Regions from separate parts of the Streptomyces endophyticus genome, predicted to be linked through region 1. Evidence: riboswitches for the same ligand, from Rfam matches in the RefSeq annotation. Region 1 holds a riboswitch; the other holds the start of a gene.

Region 1 (7,711 bases):
GCCCGTGGGCCCAAATCCCCTACGGATCAAGGACCATCGCGGTATCGGAGGCCGAGGCCCACCTGCGCCGCCTCCAGAAGGCGGGCCGCGTGGAACAGGTCCCGGGCAGCGACCCGGTGACGTACCAATCAAGCCCGCACTAGTACGAGAGCCAGCGGGGTCCGGGGCAGCGCCCCGAGACCGCAACTCCGGTGCCGCGCAACAAGAACCCGCACCCCGGAGGGATCTTTGCCGTGCCTTCATGGAAGGGGCGCCCGCAGAGGCGTATCTTCGGCCTCCAAGAGCTCACATGAGCTGGAACGACAAGGGGGCGCCCGCCGATGACGCCGGACGAGGCAGTGGTCGGCCGAACGGGGAAGCTGGTCGTCGGCACACGTGGGGCCGGCGGTCCGGGTGAGGTGTTGGTGCAGGTCAGGGGCGGGACCGAGACCTTTCTCGCGTACTCGGACGAGCCCCTGGAGCGGGGCGCCACCGTGCTCGTGATCGAGTCCCGCGGATGCCGGCAGGTCGCGGTCATGGCCTGGTCCGACCCTCTCCTCTCCGATGGCGAAGGCGACGCCCGCTAAGGAGACGTACAGGCATGTTCGGATATCGCGTTCCCGCTCCCGACGAGGCGATGCTGATCTCGGGCGGCAGGCGGGGACTTGGGGGAGCGCCGTTCCGCGTCGTCACCGGGCACGGAAAGTTCGTGCTCCCCGTGTTCCGCAAGACCCGCTTCCTGTCGCTCGCGATGAGCGAGGCGGAGGTCGTCGAGAAGTGTGTGACCAAACAGGGCATCGCCCTGACCGTGCGCGCGGTCATCGCCTTCAAGGTCGGCAACGACCATGAGTCGATCGTCAACGCCGGCCAGCGGTTCCTCTCCGACCAGGACCAGATGTCGGTCCTCACCGGTCGCATCTTCGCCGGTCACCTGCGCTCGATCATCGGATCGATGACGGTCGAGGAAATCGTGACCGAGCGGCAGAAGCTCGCCACGGAGGTCCTCGACACGTCGAAGGCCGAGATGGCGAAGATCGGCCTGCACGTCGACTCGCTGCAGATCCAGTCCATCGACGACGGCCAGACCGGATACATCGAGGCGATGTCGCGCCCGCACAAGGCGGCCATCCAGCGGCAGGCGCAGATCGCTCAGGCGCAGGCCACGCAGGCGTCCACCGAGGCGGAGCAGGCGGCGGCCCGCAAGCAGGCCGAGTACGCGCGGGAGACCGCGGTCGTGCAGGCCGAGTACAACGCCGAGGTCGACCGGGCCAAGGCACAGGCCGACCAGGCGGGCCCCCTCGCGCTCGCCCACGCCCAGCAGGAGGTGCTGACCGCCCAGACGGAACTCGCCCTGAAGCAGGCCGAGTTGCGGGAGAAGCAGCTCATCTCGGAGATCGTCAAGCCGGCCCAGGCCGACGCGGAGCGCATCCGCGTGCTTGCCCTCGCCGAGGCCGAGCGGATGAAGATCCAGGCGGAGGCGGCGGCGTCGTACGACCGCGTCGCCCTCGACCGCATGCTCATCGACCAGCTCCCGCAGATCGTGAAGGAGGCCTCCGCGGGCCTCGCGGGGGCGAACGTCAACGTCCTGAACGGCGCGGACGGCCTGGGCGAGATCGCGGCGGGTCTGGTGGGCCAGGGCCTGACCATCCTGGACTCGGTCCGCAAGAACCTGGGCGGGGAAGGCGGCGCCGAGGCCGGCTCGACGATCGAACGCTACGTGGGCGCTCCGCGCGGGAGCGACGACGGTCCGGTGGACGTCCGCTGACGTCCACAGAGCGGGGCTTGAGGTCCCGCCGGGTACAGTAAAGACGTCGTCAGTACGTACGTACGAGGGGAAGCCGGTGCAAATCCGGCGCTGACCCGCAACCGTCACAGCCGGAATGCCTCGTACGTACCTGCTCGGCTCAGGACCGTCGAGGAATACGGAGCCGGAGCCGCCCGGTACCCCCGTGTGCCGCGCCGCCCCGCTCCCCGCAGGGAGAGGCATCCGCCCCACCATGAACATTCGCCGCAGCGCCGCGCTCGTCGCCGCGACCGTCGCGATCGGCGCCATGGGTGCGCAGGCCGCGACCGCAGACGACGCCGCCAGTGCCTCCCCCTCGCCGAAGACGGCTCTCCCGTCGGGTCTCTACGGCAAGGGCGACCCCACGTTCGACGGGGTCTGGCGCCAGTCCCTCGCGCTCGTCGCGCAGGACACGGTGGGCGTCAAGCCCGCTCAGAAGGCCGTCGACTGGCTGGCCGGGCAGCAGTGCGAGAACGGCGGCTTCGCCGCCTTCCGCGCCGAACCCACCAAGCCCTGCGACACCAAGACGAAGATCGACAGCAACGCCACCGCGGCCGCCGTGCAGGCCCTCGCCGCGGTCGGCGGCCGGGACGGCGAGGTCGCCAAGGGCGTCGACCGGCTGAAGAAGAGCCAGAACGCCGACGGCGGCTGGGGCTACAGCCTCGGCATGGACAGCGACGCCAACTCGACGTCCGTCGCCATCGGCGCCCTCGTCGCGGCCGGCGAGAAGCCGTCCGAGGTGAAGTCGGGCAAGGGGAAGACCGGCGCCGACGCCCTCGCCTCGCTCGCCCTCCCCTGCGCCAAGGGCAAGGACGGCGGCGCCCTCGCCTACCAGCCCGACAAGAAGGGCAGGCTCGCCGCGAACGCCGACGCCACCGCCGCCGGTGTGCTCGGCGCCCTCGGCGCCGGCTTCGCGCCCGGCAAGGGCACGGCCCCGGACACGTACACCTGCGAGGACGGCAAGAGCGCGGAGGCTGTCGCGCACAACGGCGCCGTCTACCTCCAGAACCAGCTCGACACCCACCTCTACCTGAAGTCCCAGCTGGCCGGCTCCACCGATCAGCCCGACTACGGCAACACCGCCGACGCGGTCACCGCCGTCGCCGCGGCGGAGGGCGTCAAGGCCACGAAGGACTCGTACACCTGGCTGGAGAAGAACGCGAAGGGCTGGGCCGCGCAGACCGGGCCCGCCGCCTACGCCGAGCTGATCTTCGCCGCGCACGCCACCGGCAACGACCCGCGCGACTTCGGCGGCACCGACCTGGTGAGCGCGCTGAACAAGACGGGCCCCGAGCCCGCCTCCACCAAGTCCTCCGCGTCGGACTCGGACGAGAAGAAGGACGACGGCGGTGGCGGCACCAACTGGTGGATCATCGGCGTGATGTTCATCGCCGCCGTGGGCGCCGGTTTCCTGTTCAGCGGCCGCAAGAAGCAGCAGCCGTGACCGCGCGCAGGTCGGCCGGGCTCGGCGGACTCGTCCTCGGACTGCTCGTCGCGCTGCTCGCCATGACCGTGGCCCCGGCGCAGGCGGCCGGGTACCGGTACTGGTCGTTCTGGGAGCGGGACGGCGGCTCCGGCACGTCATGGACGTACGCGACGGCCGGCCCCTCGCAGGCCAAGCCTGCGGACGGGGACGTGCAGGGCTTCCGGTTCGCGGTGAGCGCGGACTCGAAGGACGCGAAGCAGCCGCGCGGTACCGCCGACTTCGACGCGATCTGCGAGGACACTCCCGCAGAGGACGGCAAGAAGCGCGTCGCGCTCGTCATCGACTTCGGCACGGGGGCCGACGCCCCGTCCGGCGAGACCCCGCCGAAGCCACGCACCGCGTGCGCGCAGGTCGCCGAGGACGCGACGAGCGCCGACGCGCTCGCCGCCGTCGCGAAGCCGCTGCGCTACGACAGCAGCGCAATGCTGTGCGCGATCTCGGGCTACCCGAAGTCGGGCTGCGGTGAGCAGGTGTCGGGGAAGACCGACAAGGCAGCCTCACAGCCGGCCGACTCCGGTTCGGACGACGGCCCCTCCATCGGGCTCATCGCGGGCATCGCCGTGGTCGTCGTGCTCGGCGTCGCGGCGGGCGTACAGGCCCGACGCCGCCGCGGCTGACCCCGATGTCCGGTCGTACGCTCCGCGCCCCTCGGGCGCACCGCTCCAACTCGCTGCACCCGGGCGCCTGGTGGATCTGGGCGCTCGGCCTCGGCACGGCCGCGTCCCGCACCACGAACCCGCTGCTGCTCGCGCTGCTGATCGGCGTCGCCGGGTACGTGGTGGCGGCGCGCCGCACCGAGGCGCCGTGGGCGCGTTCGTACGGGGCGTTCGTGAAGCTGGCGCTCGCCGTGCTCGGCATCCGGCTGGTCTTCGCGACGCTGCTCGGCTCGGCGATCCCGGGCACGCACCTCCTGTTCACGCTGCCCGAAGTACCGCTGCCCGACTGGGCGCAGGGGGTGCGGATCGGCGGCCCGGTCACCCTCGAAGGCCTCGTCTTCGCGCTCTACGACGGCCTGAAGCTGGCCACCCTCCTCATCTGCGTGGGCGCCGCGAACGCGCTCGCCTCCCCGTCCCGCCTGCTCAAGTCGCTGCCGGGCGCGCTGTACGAGGCCGGGGTCGCGGTCGTCGTGGCGATGACGTTCGCCCCGAACCTGGTCGCGGACGTCCGCAGGCTGCGGGCGGCGCGACGCCTGCGCGGCCGCCCGGACAGCGGCCTGCGCGGGCTGCTCCAGGTCGGCCTCCCGGTCCTGGAGGGCGCGTTGGAGCGCTCGGTCTCGCTGGCCGCCGCGATGGACGCGCGCGGCTACGGCCGCACCGCCGAGGTGCCGCCCGCCGTCCGCCGCGCCACGGCCGCGCTCACGCTGGGCGGCCTCATCGGGGTGTGCGCGGGAACGTACGGGCTGCTCGCCGCGTCGGGCGCCGGATACGGGCTCCCGGTGCTGCTCGCCGGGGTCGCCGCCGCGCTCGGCGGGCTGTGGCTCGGCGGCCGACGCACGGTCAGGACCCGCTACCGGCCCGATGTGTGGGGCGTACGGGCCTGGCTGGTCGCGGCGTCCGGGGCGACGGCCGCGGCGGCGATGATCTGGGCCGGAACGCGCGACCCGGCCGCCCTCCAGCCGCCGGTGGTCCCGCTCGCGGCGCCGGAGCTGCCGCTGTGGCCGGCGGCGGGCATCCTGCTCGGCCTGCTCCCGGCCTTCCTCGCCCCCGTTCCCGACAAGCCCGTACCCGACAAGCCGACGGAGGCGTCGTCATGATCCGCTTCGAGAACGTCTCCGTGACCTACGACGGCGCGCCGCACCCCACCGTCCACGGCATCCACCTCCACGTACCCGAGGGCGAGTTGATGCTCCTCGCCGGCCCGTCCGGGGTCGGCAAGTCGACCCTCCTCGGAGCGGTGAGCGGACTCGTGCCGCACTTCACCGGGGGCACGCTGGCCGGGCGGGTCACGGTGGCCGGGCGTGACACCCGTACGCACAAGCCGCGCGAACTCGCGGACGTCGTCGGCACGGTGGGCCAGGACCCGCTCGCGCACTTCGTGACGGACACGGTCGAGGACGAACTCGCGTACGGCATGGAGTCGTTGGGCCTGACCCCACCGGTCATGCGCCGCCGCGTGGAGGAGACCCTCGACCTCCTCGGCCTCGCCGACCTGCGCGACCGCCCCATCTCCACGCTCTCCGGCGGCCAGCAGCAGCGCGTCGCGATCGGCTCCGTCCTCACCCCGCACCCCCGGGTCCTCGTCCTCGACGAACCGACGTCCGCCCTCGACCCGGCAGCGGCGGAAGAGGTCCTCTCGGTCCTGCAACGCCTGGTCCACGACCTGGGAACCACGGTCCTGATGGCCGAACACCGCCTGGAACGCGTCATCCAGTACGCGGACCAGGTGGCACTGCTGCCGTCGCCGGGCGAGCCCCTGGTGGTGGGCACCCCGGCGGAGGTGATGGCAGTCTCCCCCGTATACCCACCGGTGGTGGGCCTGGGCCGGTTGGCGGGCTGGGACCCACTCCCCTTGACGGTCCGAAACGCGAGGCGAGCGGCGGGGAGCCTACGAGCGCAACTCAGCGAAAAGACAGCCCCGCCGGCGATTGAGGCGCGGGGTCCGGGGCAGCGCCCCGCGACCGCAACCACTCTGGCCGCAACAAAAAACCTCGGCGTAAGAAGAGGCCGCATCGAAGCCCTCCGCCACATCACCCTCACGGTCACCACCGGCGAGGTGCTCGCCCTGATGGGCCGCAACGGCGCCGGAAAATCCACCTTGCTCTCGACCCTGGTCGGACTGATCAAGCCGACCTCGGGCACGGTCACCGTCGGCGGAGCCACCCCCCACAAGACCACCCCCCGCGACCTCATCCGCAAGGTGGGCCTCGTCCCCCAGGAACCCCGCGACCTGCTCTGCGCGGACACGGTGGCAGCGGAGTGCACGGCGGCGGACAAGGACGCGGCCGCCGCCCCCGGCACCTGCCGCGGCCTGCTCACCGACCTGCTCCCCGGAATCGCCGACGCCACCCACCCCCGCGATCTCTCCGAGGGCCAGCGCCTCACGCTCGCCCTGGCGATCGTGCTGACGGCGGCGCCGCCGCTCCTCCTCCTCGACGAGCCGACCCGCGGCCTGGACTACGCGGCCAAGTCCCGCCTCGTCGCGATCCTGCGGAACCTCGCGGCCGAGGGCCACGCCATCGTCATGGCGACGCACGACGTGGAACTGGCGGCGGAGCTGACCCACCGCGTGGCGATCCTCGCGGACGGCGAGATCGTGGCGGACGGCCCCACCCCCGACATCGTCACGTCGTCCCCGTCCTTCGCCCCGCAGGTCGCGAAGATCCTGGCGCCGCAGCGCTGGCTCACGGTGTCCGAGGTAGAGAAGGCCCTGGCATGACGGGGACCACGACGCCACCGCCCACCACGGGAAGAGCGAATCCCGTACGCCTGGGCCCCCGCTCCATCGCCGCCCTGCTCCTGGTCAGCGCCGTGGGCGTGGTCGGCATCGGCTGGCCGCTGATCACCGGGCCCGGGTCCGAGGTGAACGCGCACGCGCAGGACGCGCCCTGGCTGTTCGCGGCGCTGCTCGTGCTGCTGGTCGCCGTGGTCGCGGCCACGATCTCGGAGTCCGGCATGGGCCCCAAGGCGGTGGCGATGCTCGGCGTGCTGGCCGCCGCGGGGGCGGCCCTGCGGCCCATCGGCGCGGGGACGGCCGGCCTGGAGCCGATGTTCTTCCTGATGGTCCTGAGCGGCCGGGTCCTCGGTCCCGGCTTCGGTTTCGTCCTCGGCTCGCTCAGCATGTTCACCTCGGCCCTGCTGACCGGGGGCGTAGGTCCCTGGATGCCGTTCCAGATGCTGTCGATGGGCTGGTTCACGATGGGCGCGGGGCTGCTGCCCGGCGCCTGGTCGCTGCGCGGCCGCGCCGAGCGCCTCATGCTCGCCGCCTACGGTTTCCTCGCCGCGTTCGCGTACGGCACGATCATGAATCTCGCGGGCTGGCCGTTCATGAACGCGCTGGCCTCCTCCGTGGCGTACCAGCCGGACGCGGCGCTGCACGAGAACCTGGCCCGCTTCCTCGCCTACTGCGCGGCCACCTCGCTCGGCTGGGACCTGGGGCGCGCCGCGCTCACCGTGGTCCTGACGCTGGTCGTCGGCGGCGCCGTCCTCAGGGCGCTGCGCCGGGCCACGCGGAGGGCCGCCTTCGAGGCCCAGGTCACATTCGACGACCCGCGGGCGTGAAGCCACCCACATGACCCACGTCACGTACTAAGCGGGACCGTAGTCCCTTCGCCCACCCTCCCTATGTCACACAACGGACATTTACCCCACAATCCTTCGAGTCCGACTTTCCTTAGTAAAAACGCACATTGCCATCACCCGTCGGTCTTTGTTTCTGTGGAGCAACCGCAAGGCACTGCGCCCTGCCACCCCCGTCCTCCACGGAAGGTCACGTTTTGTCCGCCACGCTCCTGCGCCGCATCGCCA
Region 2 (7,526 bases), on a different contig from region 1:
TGAGCAACTCCCCTGCCGCTGCTAGGAGTTACGACCCACCTCATGGCGCCTGCCCGCCGCGATCACGGTCTCCACGGACTGCAGCGCCCCGATGTCCGTGAGCGGGTCGCCGTCCACCACGAGGACGTCCGCGCTGTAGCCGGGGGTGAGTTGCCCGGTCGTCTCGTCCAAGCCCAGCGCTTGGGCAGCTTCCGTCGCGGCCATGGCGAGGACGCGGTCGTTGGGCACGCCCAGGTGCTCGTAGAACGTCAGGCCGGCGGGTAGGCCGTCGAAACCGGCGCGTTGGACGCCCGCGTCGGTGCCCGCGATCAGCCGTACACCGGCCTCGGCCATCCGACGTACCGCGTCGAACATGGCCTCGGCGCGCTCGGCACCGAAGAACTGCGGCAGCATCCGCCAGTGCGGGCCGACCGTGGGGCAGACGTAGATGTTCCGCTCGATGATCTGGTCGAGCACGTCCTGGCGGACCTCGAATCCGTCGGCCGTCATCCACGTGCAGTGCTCGATGGTGTCGACCCCCGCCGTGACCGCGGCGGTGATGCCGTCCGCGCCGTGCGCGTGCGCGGCGACCGGCAGTCCGGTGCGGTGCGCCTCGTCGACGAGCGCGGCCAACTCCTCGTCGGAGAACTGGGACTCCCAGCTCTTGGCCCCGCCCTTGGTGAGTCCGCCGCCGGTCACCATGACCTTGATGACCTGGGCACCGGCCTCGACGTTGCGCCGGACCAGCCGCCGGATCCCGTCGGGTCCGGAGACTTCGCCGCCGAGGAACCAGCAGTGGCCACCGGGCGGAGTGACGGGCGTCGTCGCCGGGACGACGCGCGGACCGACGGCCGAGCCCTCCCGGATGTCCTGGGCGAGACGCACTGTGAGGCCGTTGCGGTCGCCGAGGTCGCGGGCCGCCGTGACCCCCGCGCTCAGCAACCGCCGCGCCCGGCCTGCCATCTCGGCGAACAGCGCCTCGTCGCCCTGTTCCTGGAGCGTGGCGACGGGGTCCGGGCCCGCGTCGAAGCAGAGGTGCACGTGGGCATCGATCAGGCCCGGGAGCACGGTCCCGGCGGGGAAGTCGAGCCGGGGCTCATCGGGCCGTGCCTGGCGCTCGACCTCTTCGCGTGGTCCGACGCCGGCGATGACGCCCCCGCGTACGAGGACACCCGCGTCGGCGACAACGTGACGATCAGGTCCGGCCAGGGCGCGCGCGGCGGTGATCAACATGAATCGCGGCTCTCTTTCGCATGCGAGGACGACAGCTGATGGAGCATGGAGCCAGGACATCAGACGGAGCGAGGAGTTCGTGGATGTCGGTCTCTCCCGGCTCCGCTGTGTCGTGCGGCGATCACCGCACCAGGCAGCAGTCTCCGCACTTGCCGCCGCCGGGCGCGCGGTAGAAGAGGCAGCAACTGCGCCGCCGGAATGCCAGGTCGGGGCCGGTGATCCGACCCGTTCCCCGTAGCCGGCCCGTCTCCAGTAGTTCCTGCGTCACATGCCTGACGTCCGTACGCAGGTCGGGCCGGGATCTGAGCAGTTGCGCCGCCGAACCGACGAGCGCGGACGCGGAGTTGCCGGCCAGCAGGCGCGGAGCCACCTTGACGGTGAGGCCGCTCTCGACCGCCGCCAGGACGCCGTCCACCTCCGCGAAGACCGCGTCGGCGAGCGAGGGGAGCCGCGATGCGTGTCGTCCCTCGGGGCGGGGCAGGTGGAGCGCGGAGCCCTCCCCGGACCATTCCACCGTGCTCATCGTCGGCACGATCCCGTGTACGAGCGCGCAGGCGAGGACCGGTGACCAGAGGCGGGCCGCAAGGCCGAGGTGGGCGATGGAGGCGCCGATGCGGGGTTCGGCGGTGGCGTAGTGGTCGTTGACCGTCTGGGCGCGTGCGGCGAGACCGGCGTGGGTGAGTCGTGCGTCGGGCGGCCGCCGCGTCGGCGTCGTGTCGAGGGCGAAGAATCCGCCCAGGCGCGACGCCACGTCCCGCAGCGCCTCGGCGACCTGTTCCGGCGCCACCTCGCTCATGAGGTCTTGGTCTTGGCCCGGCGCGGCGCGTCGATGAGATAGAGGTCCAGGATCTCGGGGCAGGGCGCTACGCCCGGTCCGCCGGTCCGCACCCAGTCCGCTATGTCCTCGGTGGCGTCGGCGTCGTTCACCAGGCCGAGCCAGACCGGCCGCGCTCCGGCCGCCCGCCCCGCGGACGAGGGTTGTACGACGATGACGTTGGCCTGCTCGCAGACGTCCAGGCACTCGGAGATCCGCGTCGGTGCGATCCGGCGCAGCCGCGCCGTCTGCGCGGCGTGATCGCCGTTGACCTTGACCGTTCCGCAGCAGCAGTCGCGGCACACGACCACGCGGCACGGAACCGCCCGGTCCGTTACGGGGGCCGTCGCTTCGGCGAGCCGTTCAGGCATGCCGCATCCTCCCTCTCGCCGGGGAGTTCCGCCCCGGATCGCTTCGAGGGGGCGACAGCGTGAGTCTCCTGGCTCTCGGGTCCGCGCTCGTCCCGGCCTTCCCACCCTCGCGGGGCAGTGGCCTTCCGGGATCCGCTCGCCGATCACAGTGGCGGTACCGCACCGGATTCGCACCGGTTTCCTCGGGCCGCCGTCGCCCGTGTTCAGGGCCATCATGCCATCCGGCCCACGGCTGGGCGGACGTTGTGGCGCGTCGCGCACGACGCCCCGTAGGGTGAACGGCGTAGCTGGTTCGCCCCGTCCGCCAGGCGGGGCGTCGTAAGAGGGAACCCGGTGGGAATCCGGGACTGCCCCGCAGCGGTGAGTGGGAACGACCGCCGTCAGACGCACTGGGCCCCGGAAGAGGGGTCTGGGAAGCGACGGTCACTAGGTGTCCGCCCTTTCGGGTGGGTGTGCCCGCGAGTCCGAAGACCTGCCAACTGCCCGTGCACGGACGGCCCGTGCGCGGACATCTCGGTGACCTCGTGGGCGGGTCAAGGGGAGCACCTCCAGTCGAAGACTGGGGGAGCACACATACCGGTGGAAGATCGTGCCTCGCAGCGCGCGGTCGCCGCTCCGGTGGTGTCACTCCTTCGTGCCACAGGGGTCTTCGGGATCTCAGGGATACGTCTCTCGAAGGAGAATTCCGTGACCACCAGGACCACCACCGCCGACACCGCGGCCGCACGGGCCACCGTGTACGGCTACCCCCGCCAGGGCCCGAACCGGGAACTGAAGAAGGCGATCGAGGGCTACTGGAAGGGCCGCGTCGACGGCGACGCGCTCCGGGCCACCGCCGCCGAACTGCGCCGCTCCGCCTGGCAGGAACTCGCCGCATCCGGCATCGACGAGGTGCCGACCGGCGACTTCTCGTACTACGACCACGTCCTGGACACGACCGTCATGGTCGGGGCGGTGCCCGAGCGCCACCGGGCCGCCGTGGCGGCGGACGCCCTGGACGGGTACTTCGCCATGGCCCGCGGCACCGAGGACGTCGCTCCGCTGGAGATGACCAAGTGGTTCGACACCAACTACCACTATCTGGTCCCGGAGTTGGGCCCTGACACCGTGTTCACCACCGATTCCACCAAGCAGGTCGCGGAGCTCCGGGAAGCCCTCGCCCTCGGTCTGGACACCCGTCCCGTGCTGGTCGGCCCGGTGACCTACCTCCTGCTGTCGAAGCCCGCTCCCGGCGTGGCCGACGACTTCGATCCGCTGACCCTGCTGGACCGGCTGCTGCCCGTCTACGCCGAAGTCCTCTCCGACCTGCGTGCCTCGGGTGCCGCCTGGGTGCAGCTCGACGAGCCCGCGCTGGTCCAGGACCGCACCCCGGCCGAGCTGAACAGCGCCGCCCGCGCCTACCGTGACCTCGGCTCCCTCGCCGACCGCCCGAAGCTCCTGGTCGCCTCGTACTTCGACCGGCTCGGCGAGGCCCTGCCGGTGCTCGCCAAGGCTCCCGTCGACGGCCTCGCCCTCGACTTCACCGGCTCCGCCGCCGCCAACCTGGAGGAACTCGCCGCCGTCGGCGGCCTGTCCGGCAAGCGTCTCGTCGCCGGCGTGGTGAACGGCCGCAACATCTGGGTCAACGACCTGGAGTGGTCCCTCGCCACGCTCGGCACCCTGCTCGGGCTCGCCGACCGCGTCGACGTTGCCACTTCCTGCTCGCTTCTGCACGTCCCCCTGGACGCGTCCGTGGAGCGGGACATCGAGCCGCAGATCCGGCGCTGGCTCGCCTTCGCCCGCCAGAAGACCGCCGAGGTCGCCACCCTCACCAAGGGCCTGACCCGAGGCACCGGCGTGATCGGAGCCGAACTCGCCGCCAACCGTGCTGCGTTGAACTCCCGCGCCACCTCGCCCATCACCCACGATCCGGCGGTCAGGGCCCGCGCCGCCGCCGTCACCGAGCACGATGGGCGCCGCTCGCAGCCGTACGCCGAGCGGACCGCCGCCCAACGGGCCCTCCTGAACCTGCCGCTGCTGCCGACCACGACCATCGGCTCTTTCCCGCAGACCGGTGAACTCCGCGCAGCCCGCGCCGACTTGCGGGCCGGGCGCATCGACACCGCAGGGTACGAGGACCGCATCAGGAACGAGATCCATGAGGTCGTCTCGTTCCAGGAGAAGGCCGGCATCGACGTGCTCGTGCACGGCGAGCCCGAGCGCAACGACATGGTCCAGTACTTCGCGGAGCAGCTGGGCGGCTACCTGGCCACCCAGCACGGCTGGGTCCAGTCCTACGGCACCCGCTACGTCCGCCCGCCGGTCCTCGCGGGCGACATCTCCCGCCCCGAGCCGATGACCGTGCGCTGGACGACGTACGCACAGTCGCTCTCCGGCCGTCCGGTCAAGGGCATGCTCACCGGCCCTGTCACCATGCTCGCCTGGTCCTTCGTCCGCGACGACCAGCCACTGGGCGACACCGCCCGGCAGGTCGCCCTCGCCCTGCGCGACGAGGTCGACGACCTTGAGGCGAACGGCACTTCGGTCATCCAGGTCGACGAACCCGCCCTCCGCGAGACACTTCCGCTGCGCGCCACCGACCACGCCGCCTATCTCGACTGGGCCACCGAGGCGTTCCGCCTCACCACGAGCGGCGTCCGCCCGGACACGCAGATCCACACGCACATGTGCTACGCCGAGTTCGGTGACATCGTGCAGGCCATCGACGACCTCGACGCCGATGTCATCAGCCTGGAGGCCGCCCGCTCCCACATGCAGGTCGCGCACGAGCTCGCCGCCCATGGTTATCCGCGCGAGGCCGGCCCCGGCGTGTACGACATCCACTCCCCGCGTGTCCCGAGCGTCGACGAGGCAACCACCCTGTTGCGTACGGGACTTGAGGCCATCCCCGCCGAGCGGCTGTGGGTCAACCCGGACTGTGGGCTGAAGACCCGCGGCTGGGCCGAGACACGCGCCTCTCTGGAACACCTCGTCGCCGCCGCACGCATCGTCCGTGCGGAGCTCGGGACGACCGCGCCCTGAGCCGCGATTCTGCGGCCCTCGCCCCTGGTGCCGACTCCGGCACCAGGGGCGAGGCGCTCACCGGTCCGTCTCAGGCGGCGGGCGTGTACGTGCGCTTCCCCCGCCGGTAGGCGATCTCGCCGAGCACGATGTCACCGAGCATGAACGCCGCGAGCGGGATGCCGAGCAGCGGCACGAAGTAGCCGAGCAGGGCGATCGCCACCATCAACGGCACCACGACGTACGGCGGCACATGCTGCCAGGCACCGCGCGCGATGGGCCGGCCGAAGGCGGAGCCGCGCCCGCGCTGCCACCACATGCGGTACCCCCACACGATGAGGAGCACCACCGCGAGGGCGAGCGCGGCGAGCGCGATCTGGTTGACGATGCCGAACAGGTTGCCGGTGTGCAGGTCGATGCCCCAGCGGGACAGCTTGGCGAGCACCGGATAGTCGGCGAACCGCACCTCGTCCGTGACGTCGCCGCTCGCCGGGTCGACGGCGACGGCGTCCTGCTTCTCCGGCCAGCTTCGCTGGATCTGCTGGACGACGTACGCCGAGGAGGTGTCGGCGGGCGGGACGATCTCCACGGGGTTCGAGAGGCCTGCGGCGCGGGCCGACTTCAGCACGGCGTTCAGGCCCACGCCGTCGCCACCTGCGCCGCCCGCGGGGCCGGATCCGCCCATGTCGTGCCCTGCGTGTTCGCCACCGGGGGCCGCGGCCGCGGAGACGGTCGGAGTCGTCTGGCCGAGCGCGGCACGCAGGTCGGTGATGTTCGCCCCCGCGTACGTCGACCAGGTCAGGCCCGTCGCGGACAGGAAGATGAGTCCGAGCGCCGCCCAGACACCCACCGATCCGTGCAGCGACAGGGTCCGCCTGCGGCCGTTCGTGCCACGGATGGCGCGACGGGAGCGGCGCCGTCCGAACCAGAGGACGAGGCCGCCGCCCGCGATCACCCACATCCAGCTGGCGGCGAACTCGCTGTACAGACGGCCCACTTGACCGAGGTGAAGGTCGCGGTGAAGCTCGTCGATCCAGGTGCGCAGCGGCAGCGCGCCCGTGGATCCGTACTGTTCGAGGGCGCCGCGGACCTCCCCGGTGTACGGGTTCACGAACACCGCGAGCGTGTGGTCGGCGTCGACTCCCGCGACGCCGGAGAGCATGACCCGGGTCGTCGCCCCAGCCTCGGGTGACGGCCGTACAGCGCTGACTTCTCCTTCCGGGTGGGCCTTGCGGGCGGCGGCGACCTGCTCGGCGATCGACAGCTCGGACGTGCCCACGGGGACGTTCAGCTCATGGGCGTACACGATCTTCTCGGCCTGGAACGAGCCCGCGTAGAGCAGGCCCGTGACCGCGGCGACGAGCAGGAACGGGGCGACGAACACCCCGGCGTAGAAGTGCAGTCGCAGCACCAGGGGGCGCAGCGACGCCCAGGCCGATCCGGCGGTGGGCCGGCCCTGACGGCTCTCTTCCGCGGAGCGCGGTTCAGAGGCGTCTGCGACATCGGAGGCGTCGGAGGCGTCGGAGGCGTCGGAGTTTTCAGAGGTTTCGGAAGCAAGTGGCAAGGTGGTTCTCCAGTTTCGGGCAGCACGGAGTCCGGCGCGGCCCGTTCGGGGCGTGCGCACGGCCGATGCCCGAGGGTGCGGCGCAGCCTCGGGTGAACCTGCTGTCGTCAGGCGACAGCGTTCCCTGCGGGTGGGCCCCTGGAGGTGATCGTGTCCGCGAGGAGGAGGTCACGCGGCGTACGGTCGCGCCTCGCGCGGCGGACCTGGACGCGCGGCCGGTGCGGCGGAGTGGGAAGGCGGAACGGGGGCCGCAAGGGCGCGACGAGCCGGCCGACGACGGACCTCGCGATGCGGAACACGGCCTGCTCGCCGTACGCGAGCCAGAGTCCGCTCAGCACGGCGGCCAGCAGGTGGGCCGTGAGCATGCCTGCCGGTGACATACCGCTCATGTCGTGACCTGCCGCACCCATCGCATGCACGGCGCCCATGTCGCTCATGTCGCTCATGGAGCCGGTCGGCATGGGCCCCATGTGCATGTCGCCCATACCCGAAGGCTCCATCGGCGCACGGCACAACACATGGTCCAGCCACCGACCCGCGACGGAGCCGCCCGAAGCCGCCGGGT

The links. Region 1 has a riboswitch for cobalamin ahead of OKJ99_RS40120 (prenyltransferase/squalene oxidase repeat-containing protein). Riboswitches for the same ligand answer to the same signal wherever they lie in the genome.
Region 2: another riboswitch for cobalamin. It lies ahead of metE (5-methyltetrahydropteroyltriglutamate--homocysteine S-methyltransferase); the one in region 1 lies ahead of OKJ99_RS40120 (prenyltransferase/squalene oxidase repeat-containing protein).

What each region holds. Positions count from the first base shown of each region.
Region 1 covers NZ_JAOZYC010000196.1:197,916-205,626, reverse strand. The annotation lists gene OKJ99_RS40135 (MBL fold metallo-hydrolase) at 1-143, shown strand, start outside; gene OKJ99_RS40130 (hypothetical protein) at 321-566, shown strand; gene OKJ99_RS40125 (flotillin family protein) at 581-1,744, shown strand; adenosylcobalamin-variant (AdoCbl-variant) riboswitch at 1,798-1,873, shown strand; gene OKJ99_RS40120 (prenyltransferase/squalene oxidase repeat-containing protein) at 1,977-3,206, shown strand; gene OKJ99_RS40115 (SCO2322 family protein) at 3,269-3,865, shown strand; gene OKJ99_RS40110 (energy-coupling factor transporter transmembrane component T) at 3,871-5,001, shown strand; gene OKJ99_RS40105 (ABC transporter ATP-binding protein) at 4,998-6,623, shown strand; gene OKJ99_RS40100 (ECF transporter S component) at 6,620-7,465, shown strand; gene OKJ99_RS40095 (aggregation-promoting factor C-terminal-like domain-containing protein) at 7,681-7,711, shown strand, end outside.
Region 2 covers NZ_JAOZYC010000093.1:158,500-166,025, forward strand. The annotation lists gene OKJ99_RS12330 (hypothetical protein) at 1-3, shown strand, start outside; gene OKJ99_RS12335 (amidohydrolase family protein) at 22-1,212, opposite strand; gene OKJ99_RS12340 ((2Fe-2S)-binding protein) at 1,334-2,008, opposite strand; gene OKJ99_RS12345 ((2Fe-2S) ferredoxin domain-containing protein) at 2,005-2,397, opposite strand; cobalamin riboswitch at 2,459-2,581, opposite strand; cobalamin riboswitch at 2,669-2,891, shown strand; gene metE (5-methyltetrahydropteroyltriglutamate--homocysteine S-methyltransferase) at 3,085-5,418, shown strand; gene OKJ99_RS12355 (PepSY-associated TM helix domain-containing protein) at 5,489-6,961, opposite strand; gene OKJ99_RS12360 (hypothetical protein) at 7,069-7,526, opposite strand, start outside.